One region of the Pseudarthrobacter sp. lyk4-40-TYG-27 genome, then DNA from elsewhere that is predicted to be linked to it. Evidence: predicted binding sites of a transcription regulator. Region 1 holds the regulator's gene; the other holds the start of a gene.
The links. The regulator LexA, encoded in region 1, represses DNA repair genes until DNA is damaged. The targets are predictions, from matches to a motif close to TCGAACANNTGTTCGA.
Positions count from the first base shown of each region.

Region 2: the regulator LexA is predicted to act here: its motif matches at 1,480-1,495, upstream of QRM96_RS00880 (DUF6504 family protein).

Region 1 covers NZ_JARVSH010000013.1:26,547-30,958, reverse strand. The annotation lists gene QRM96_RS19285 (histidinol-phosphate transaminase) at 1-416, opposite strand, end outside; gene QRM96_RS19280 (LysM peptidoglycan-binding domain-containing protein) at 582-998, opposite strand; gene lexA (transcriptional repressor LexA) at 1,352-2,080, shown strand; gene QRM96_RS19270 (ATP-dependent DNA helicase) at 2,113-4,173, opposite strand; gene hflX (GTPase HflX) at 4,166-4,412, opposite strand, start outside.
Region 2 covers NZ_JARVSH010000001.1:172,069-176,480, forward strand. The annotation lists gene QRM96_RS00860 (SOS response-associated peptidase) at 1-211, shown strand, start outside; gene QRM96_RS00865 (VOC family protein) at 239-661, opposite strand; gene QRM96_RS00870 (chorismate mutase) at 678-1,001, shown strand; gene QRM96_RS00875 (hypothetical protein) at 1,010-1,399, opposite strand; gene QRM96_RS00880 (DUF6504 family protein) at 1,532-1,855, shown strand; gene QRM96_RS00885 (DNA polymerase III subunit alpha) at 1,852-4,412, shown strand, end outside.

The sequences.
Region 1 (4,412 bases):
ACACCGGTGATGTATTCGGTGTCGGTGCCGCTCGCCAGCAGCGGGTACATGGAGTACGTGGGCGGGAAGCCCAGGGCGGTGCGGCCCGGGCCGCCGAACGCCTGGAGGATTTGCTGCAGGACCTCGTTGGAGCCGTTGGCGGCCCACAGGTTCGTTTCGTCGAGGCCGTGGCCAAGGTACTCGGCCAGGGCCTTGCGGAGCTCGGTGAACTCCCGGTCCGGGTAGCGGTTCAGGCCGGCGGCGGCCTCCGTCACGGCGGCGCTGATGGCGGCACGCACGTCCGCCGGGACGCCATGGGTGTTCTCGTTGACGTTCAGGAGAATGGGGACGTCCAGTTGGGGCGCCCCGTAGGGAGTCAGCCCGCGAAGGTTGCTGCGGAGGGGTAGCCGGTTCAGGCGTTCTAGCTGGTCGTTCACCTGAACAGTTTAGTTGCCGTGGCAACTACCGGAAAATATGACACTTTTGGCCTGCCTCGGAAACGCCCGGACGAAGAGCTGGCGGCAGCCTCCGGGGGACGCGCACCCGCAGTCACCAGGCCGCGGCGCCAGGCTGCCGCTCCGCGGTAGCCGCTCAAGAAGGGGTCAGTGGCTGGGGACGAAGAGCTGCTGCCCGGGCAGGACCGCGCCGGCGGACAGGTTGTTGAGCTGGACGATGTCGGCCACGACGTCCCGTGCATCCCGGTTCGGGGCCACGGCGCCGGCGATGGACCACAGGGACTGGCCGGGCTGGACCGTGACTGTCACCGTGGGCGTCACGGCGAGGTCCGCGGCGGAATCGGAGGCCTTGGCCGGGGAGTGGAAAAGTCCCGCCAAGGAGAGCAGCAGGACCGCGAGGAGAATCAGCGGCACTCCCACCAGGACGATCCGCCCCCGCCGGGTCAACCGAAGCGGCGCCGGTGATGGCGCAGTTCCGGCACTGATCCGCCCGCTGCCGGACGAGTGGCGCTCCCCGGCCAGGAACTCCGGACGGGATATGTGGGAAAGAGTTAAAGCTGACATGAACTGAGCCCTCCTGGACCTGCCGTGCTGCCCGGGTGTCCGCCGCTGCCGTCCTGCCTGCCGTGCCGGAATACCAATCTCTTCCGGCCAGGTCTTCGAACAGGCCATGCAATGGTTAGAACACATATTCGAACTTTGCTTACTAAGTTTTAGCACCTATCAACGAACAATGTCGAGACTCGCTAGAACAAATGTTTGAAAAAGCAATGTGGCTGGCCTAGCTTGGAAACCAAGAACAACCACCACTGAAGTTGAACAGCAGGGTCTGACAATGACAGCGGTGACCCTTCACGCAACGCCGGCCTACGGCGTGGGGCGGAAGATCCGGCGGCAAGCGAAAGGCATTGGCGAACATGGCAGCAGCAGCCGCCGGGGGCAGGACGGCCCCGCAACCAAAGAGGACTCCGAAGGGGCTTACCCCGCGGCAGAAGAAGATCCTCGAGACCATCCAGCGGTCCGTCAATGACAACGGCTACCCGCCCTCGATGCGCGAGATCGGCGACACGGTGGGCCTTGCGAGCTTGTCCAGCGTGACCCATCAGCTGTCCCAGCTGGAGAAGCTGGGCTACCTCCGGCGCGACCCGAAGCGGCCGCGGGCCATGGAGGTGCTCATGCCCCTCACGCTTGACGGCGGCGGCGGGAAGCCGATTGCCGCCTCAGCGCCGCAGACACCCGGCGCCACCGTAACGGAGCTGCCTACCGCGCTGGACACCGCCATGGTTCCGCTCGTGGGCCGGATTGCCGCCGGCGGTCCCATCCTCGCCGAGCAGCTCGTCGAGGATGTCATGCCGCTCCCCCGCCAACTTGTGGGCCAGGGTGAACTGTTCATGCTCAAAGTGGCCGGGGACTCCATGGTGGACGCCGCCATCTGCGACGGAGACTGGGTCGTGGTGCGCCGCCAGGCGGACGCCGTCAACGGTGATATCGTCGCTGCCCTGCTCGATGACGAAGCAACCGTCAAGACCTTCCGCCAGCGGGACGGCCACACCTGGCTGCTCCCGCAGAACACGCAGTACGAACCCATCCTGGGCGACCACGCGACCATCATGGGCAAAGTGGTTTCGGTGCTGCGGTCCCTCTGACACCGCCTGTCACCTCCGGCCGCGGCAGGCCTCTATTCAGAGGCCTCCGCGCCGAGCCTGGTGAGTGCGGCCAGCGCCTTGCTGCGGTCCGTAGTGGACCAGAAAGGCGGCAGCGCGGCCCGCAGGAAGCCCGCATAACGTTCGGTTGCCAGCCGCGAATCCAGCACCGCCACCACTCCTTTGTCGCCGGTTGACCGGATCAGCCGCCCGGCGCCCTGCGCCAGCCGGATGGCCGCGTGGGTAGCCGACACCGACATGAAACCGTTGCCACCGGCCTGGGCCACGGCCCGCGACCGAGCTGTCATGAGGGGATCGTCCGGCCGGGGGAAGGGAATCCGGTCGATCACCACGAGCCGGCACGACCCGCCCGGAACGTCCACCCCCTGCCACAGGGACATAGTCCCGAAGAGGCAGGTATCCGGTTCGTCCGCGAACTGCTTGACCAGGGCGGTCATGGTTGACTCGCCCTGGCAGAGCACGGTCATATCGAGCTTGGGCCGCAGGGCATCGGCGGCCTCCTCCGCAGCCCGACGCGAGGAAAAGAGGCAAAGAGCCCCGCCACCGGATGCTTTGATGAGCGCCTCGAGCTCCTCCAGGGCTTCCGGCGAAACACCCCGGCCCGGTTTGGGCAGGTGTCCCGCCACGTAGAGGATGCCCTGTTTGGGGTAGTCGAAGGGTGAGCCGACATCCACCCCCGTCCAGCTGGGAGCTCCGTCGCCTATCAGTCCCAGCCCGCCCGCTGCCGGTTCGAACGCGGACCCGATGGCCAGGGTGGCAGAGGTCAGCACAACAGTGTGGCCGGCGAAGAGTCCTTCCCTCAGCCGCCCGGCAACGGACAGCGGCGCGATGTTGACCAGCACCGGCGCATTCTCGTCAGGCTGGGAGTAGCCCTGGCCGGGGTCGAAGGTGCTCGCGCGCGAGAACCAGACCACTTCGCGGTTCTCCCGGGCAGCCAGCAGCCGTTCGCATAATTCAAGGATCAGCATGAGGCGGGACCGGGCGAGCTGCCGCCCGCCGTCGGCCGTGGTGTTGCTGTCCCCCTTGGAATCGGACAGCGCCGCGCGGCAGGCCTCACGCAGCTGGTCCACGCAGTTCAGCTGTTCGTCGTTCAGGCCGTTGGGCAGCAGGCCGTTCGGGGCCCCGGCGAGGGCCAGCTCAAGGTTGGCGGCCGCAGCGTTCAGGGCGTCAACGGTGATGGCCGTGTGTTTGCGGGCACCTGATGCGGCGGCGTGCACCATGGCGACGGACAACTGCCCGGAGACGGCCCCGGTGACGCGGTCCTGCAGTTCATGCGCCTCGTCCACTACCACGACGTCATATTCGGGCAGCACGGCGAGCCCCTCGAAGGCGCTGACGGCGAGCATGGCGTGGTTGGTCACCACGACGTCTGCCTCGGCCGCGTCCTGCCGCGCCAGTTCACTGAAGCACTCAGCGGCCATGGGACATTTTTGCGCCCCCAGGCATTCCATGGAGGTCACGGACACCTGCCGCCATGCACGGTCGGTCACGCCGGGAAGGAGCTCGTCACGGTCGCCGGTGGCGGTCTTCTCGGCCCACTCCCGCAGCCGCACCACTTCCTTGCCCAGCTGGGAGGCGGGACCGCCCACAGAGGCGGCGAAGTGCGGCACGCTGGTGTCCTCGCCCAGGGAGAACAGCTGGCCCTCCGAAGGCTCTTCGGAAGGGAACCCGCCCTCCACCTTGTGGCGGCAGACGTAGTTGGACCGCCCCTTGACCAGGGCCACTTTGACGGGCCGATCCAGGGCCGGGGTGATGTTCTTCAGGAGCCGGGGCAGGTCCCTGCCCACGATCTGGGTTTGCAGGGCCAGCGTGGCCGTGGACACCAGGGCGGGCTTATTGCTTTCCAACGCGTGGGCAATGAGCGGTACCAGGTAGGCCAGGGACTTGCCGGTCCCGGTGCCGGCCTGGACCAGGAGATGGTTGCCCGAACTGATGGCCCGGGCCACCTGGCGGGCCATTTCGTGTTGTCCGGTGCGGCTTTGTCCGCCCATGCCGGCGACGGCGCGGTCGAGCAGTTCAAGGACGAACTGCTCGCCGGCCGCCTGCGCAGCTTCCCCGGCCGCGAGGTCAGTCATTGAGGGCGAAGGGTTCCAGCTCGGATGCCAGGCCCTCGCGGACCATCACCACGGCCCTGGTACCTTCCTCAACGTGGTCGAGGTGGATGATTTCGGCGTCGGATTCGTGCAGCTTGCTGAGCAGGTCGCCCCGGTCGTACGGAATGAGCAGTTCAAGCTTCACGCTGGGCCTCGGGATGGCGTCGCTGATGGCCTTCAGCAGCTCGGCAATACCCTCACCCGTCCGGGCCGAGACCACC
Region 2 (4,412 bases), on a different contig from region 1:
GCACGACCGCGTGCCCCTGCCCATGGACAAGGCCACCACGCAGGCTTGGCTGGACCCGCAGGCTGACGACGCAGCCGCCCTTGTGGACCTGGTGCGGGCCGGGGTCAAGGAAGCTGCCGCCGACTGGCACGTGGAGTCCGTGGGCAAGGACGTGGGGAACGTCCGCAACAACGGACCGGACCTGATCCGCCCTGTGGAGTTACTGTTCTAGCAGCCACTGCCCAGGGTGCGGACGCCGTCACACGGTGACCGTGCCGGCGTCGTCCACGGTCCACGTGGGGTTGTAGGCGACTTCCCAGCGGAAGCCGTCAGGATCCGCGAAGTACCCCGTGTAGCCGCCCCAGGGCTGGGTAACGGGTTCGGCGATGATGGCTGCCCCCGCCGCTGCGGCCTCTTCCATGACCCGGTCCACGTCCCCGGCGCTGGCCAGGTTATGGCTGAGGGTGATGCAGGGAACCCCGTCCGGCGGGCTGACGCCTGCCTCCGCCTGCATCTGCCGGGCGTCCCAGAGGGAGAGCACCAGTCCGTGGTTCACCTGGATGAACAGCACCTCCCCGGCAACCTCGCGGTGGACCGGCCAGCCGAGGCCGTCGATGTAGAAGGCCCGCGACCGGTCAACGCTGCGGACGCCGAGGGAGATAAAGTCGACTCTTGGCTCCATGCTTCGATACTGTCAGATGATGGCGACAATTCAAGGAAACGATCGGGATGCCCAGGCCGACAGGGAACAGCTCGCAGCTGTCCGGGTTGCCGTCGATGAGGTGGATGACCAGATTGTTGCCCTCATCGCCCGCCGCGAGCGGCTGATCCGGATCGCCGGCACCCTGAAAGGCGACGACGCCGAGGTGCGGGCCCCCGGCCGGGTGGAGCGGATCATCGAGCACGTCCGGGCCGCGGCAGAGAAAAAAGACATTGACCCGGACATCGTCGAGTCAACCTACCGGGCCATGATCTCCGCGTTCATTGAACTCGAACTGAAGATCCATAAGGAAAACAGCTAAGGAAACCCCTACAGGGTTTCCTCTACCGGAACCCCATGCTGGAACTCCCGCCCGTCCGCCTCGCTGAAGGCTGACAGGACGTGTCCTTTCCCGAGCCCGTTCAAGGCCGTGGCGGGAAAGCTCCCGGTAATGGTGTTTTCCGAGTGGGATACGCCGGACAGGTCGTAATCTTCTTCGATTCCCTGGTCCCGGTTGAACGCGTAGCAGGCAATGGCCTCACCGTTCATGAATTCAATGCAAAGCCGCCGCTGCGTTGAATAGTCCGGCGTGGCTCCCATCAAGCCCACCACGTAGGCGCCGGACTCCGGAATGGCGCCATCGATATCGAACGTGGCCACCAGGGTGGAGTCCTGGGTCTTGATGCTTGCCTGCTTCAGGAGTGCGTCATCGGTACTCATGCCATCATCCTGCTCCCTGCCGCACGGTCCGTCCACCCCCGCCTATGTTTTGCCGGCTCCCCGGCGTAGACTTGATTTATTCGAACACATATTCGAATGGAGCATTTGGGAAGAACCGTCCGGGAGGCGCGCATGGGCATGTTCAGCGAGTCCATAGACGTGGCATGTTCCCCCTCCGGGCAGCCTGAATCGTTAACGTGGGCAGGCAGGGACTATCTCGTCTGCGCCGACCCCGTCCGGTGGTATGAACGCCGCCAGTGGTGGGCTGAAGACGCCAGGGCTCCCCTGGGGAGCGGCCCTGGCGTGGTGGACCACGAAATCTGGCGAATCCAGGTGCTTCCCGCTGCTGGGAACAATGCTTCAGAACCCCTGACCCTCGACCTCACCCGGCATGTTGGCAGCGGCCGGTGGCGGCTGCTGCAGATCCATGACGCCCTTCGCCCCAGAACAGCATGAGCTTCACCCACCTTCACGTTTCCACAGCATTCAGCGCCCATTACGGCGTCTCCTGGCCGGAGGAACTTGCACAGGCCGCCGCAAGCGACGGCGCCACTGCCCTGGCATGCACCGACCGGGACGGCCTGTATGGCACCATCAAGCACCTCAAAGCCTGCATGGCTGCAGGCATCGACCCCATCGTGGGGGTGGACCTTGCGGTCTTCGACGACGACGGGGACCACCGCACGCAGGTAGCCGGGCGGGTGGTGGTGCTCGCCCGCGGGCACAACAATGGCGCGGGTTATCGTGCTCTATGCCGGCTGGTTTCCGATGCCCACGCCCGGACCTCCGGGAAGGCCGGGGGAACAGTGCCGGTAGCGATCACCCGCGCCGAATTGGCCTCCCGGACCCTCGACCCGGCAACGCTCAAACCGGTGCTGACCGTGCTGATTGGACCGGATTCCGACGTCGGCAAGGCCATGGGAGGCAGGCGGTACCTCCGTCCCCGAACCCTTTTCAAACAATGGCTGGATGCCATGCCCGCGGGAACCGTCGTTGCAGAAATCGTCTCCCAGCTCAGCGCGCCCGGCTTCCCCCTCAGCACTGCCCATGCAGTCCGCATGCTCCGGCTCGCCGAAGAACACCACGTCCCCGCCATCCTCAGCAACGCGGTGCGGTATTGCGCTGCGGACGGGGCGCCAACCGCGGATGTCCTTGACTCTGCCCGGACGCTGAAGTCCCTGCCGGAGCTGGCAGGGGAACCGCTGCTCCAGCCCACAGGCCAGGGGTGGCTGAAAACCGCGGAACAGATGCTCGGCCTGGGAAAGGAAATCATTACCGCAGCAGGGTATGGGGCCGCTGACCTCAAGCAACTGATGGCCCAAACCGAGGCGCTCGCCGACCTCTGCCGGATGGACCCCACCTCGGACATGGGATGGAAGCAGCCCGTGGTGCCGGAGGCATCAGTCATTGGCATTACCCGGGATCCGCATATGGAACTCATCCAGCGGTGCCATGCCGGAATTGGCAGGCGGTTCCCGGGGATCGGCGGACACGACGAAAAAACGATGCTGGCTCGGCTTGAGCATGAGCTGGGGATCATCCGGAACCTGGGGTTCTCGTCCTACTTCCTGACTGTGGCAGAGGTATCCCGGATGATCCAGGACATGGGAGTCAGGGCGGCAGCCCGTGGGTCCGGGGCGTCCAGCCTGGTCAATTATTTGATCGAGGTAAGCCACGTAAATCCGCTGCAGCACGATCTCATCTTTGAACGGTTCCTCTCCAACGACCGTGCCACCCTGCCGGACATCGACATCGACGTTGAAAGCGCTGAACGCCACAACGTCTACCGCCAAATCTTCGAACGCTTCGGCTCAGAGCGCGTCACCCTGATGAGCATGCAAAACGGCTACCGGGCCCGCGGGGCAGTGCGCGACGCCGGGATGGCGTTGGGGATGGACGATGACGAGGTGGGGGAGATTGCCAAGCAGTTGTGGCGGTTCTCGGCCAGGAAATTCCGCGAAGCGCTGCAGGAAAAACCCGAACTCAAGGAGTTCGCCGGCCGGGTGGAGCACAAAGACGCCGACGGAAACCAGCAGCTGGACCTTCTGGTCGACCTGACGGAGCGGCTGGACCGGCTGCCCCGGCATATCTCGATGCACCCCTGCGGTGTCATCCTGGGAGACGCCACGCTCCTGGACCGCACCCCTGTCCAGCCCAGCGGCCTGGGCCTGCCCATGAGCCAGTTCGATAAACACGACATGGACCCCATGGGAATGCTCAAACTCGATGTCCTCGGCGTCAGGATGCAGAGCGCCATGGCCTTCGCGGTCCGGGAAGTGATCCGCCTGCACCCTTCCAAGGCCGAGGTGGTGGCTGCTGGCCGCCACCCGGCAGGTCCGGATGGCAGGGGACCTGACTACATCGCCGCTGACGGCCGGATCGACCTCAACGCCGTCCCCCTCGATGACGAACCGACCTATGAGCTGATCCGCAGCACCCACACCCTCGGGTGTTTCCAGATCGAATCCCCGGGCCAGCGGGAACTGATTGGAAAGCTGGCACCCCGGGAGTTCAACGACCTCATTATCGACATCTCCTTGTTCCGGCCGGGACCCATGAAATCGGACATGGTCCGTCCCTTCCTGGAACACCGCCATGGGTTCGCCCCGGAGGTGTATCCGCACCCGGACCTCAAGCCCGTTCTCCAGGAAACCCATGGAGTGACGGTCTTCCATGAGCAGATCCTCAAGACGTTCAATGTCATGACCGGTTGTGGGCTGGCCCGCGCGGACGAATTCAGGCGCGCCTTGGGCAACGAAGCGCTGGAGACTGCGGTGGAGGAATTCTTCCGCCGCGAAGCCCGTGCCCGCAATTACGCTCCTGACGTGGTGGACAAGGTCTGGGGAACCCTCAAGGCCTTTGGCAGCTTTGGTTTCTGCAAGGCCCACGGTGCCGCTTTTGCCGTGCCCACCTACCAGTCTGCCTGGCTCAAGGCCCACCATCCGGAAGCGTTCCTCGCCGGGCTCTGGGAGCATGACCCGGGAATGTATCCCAAGCGGCTGCTGGTAGCCGA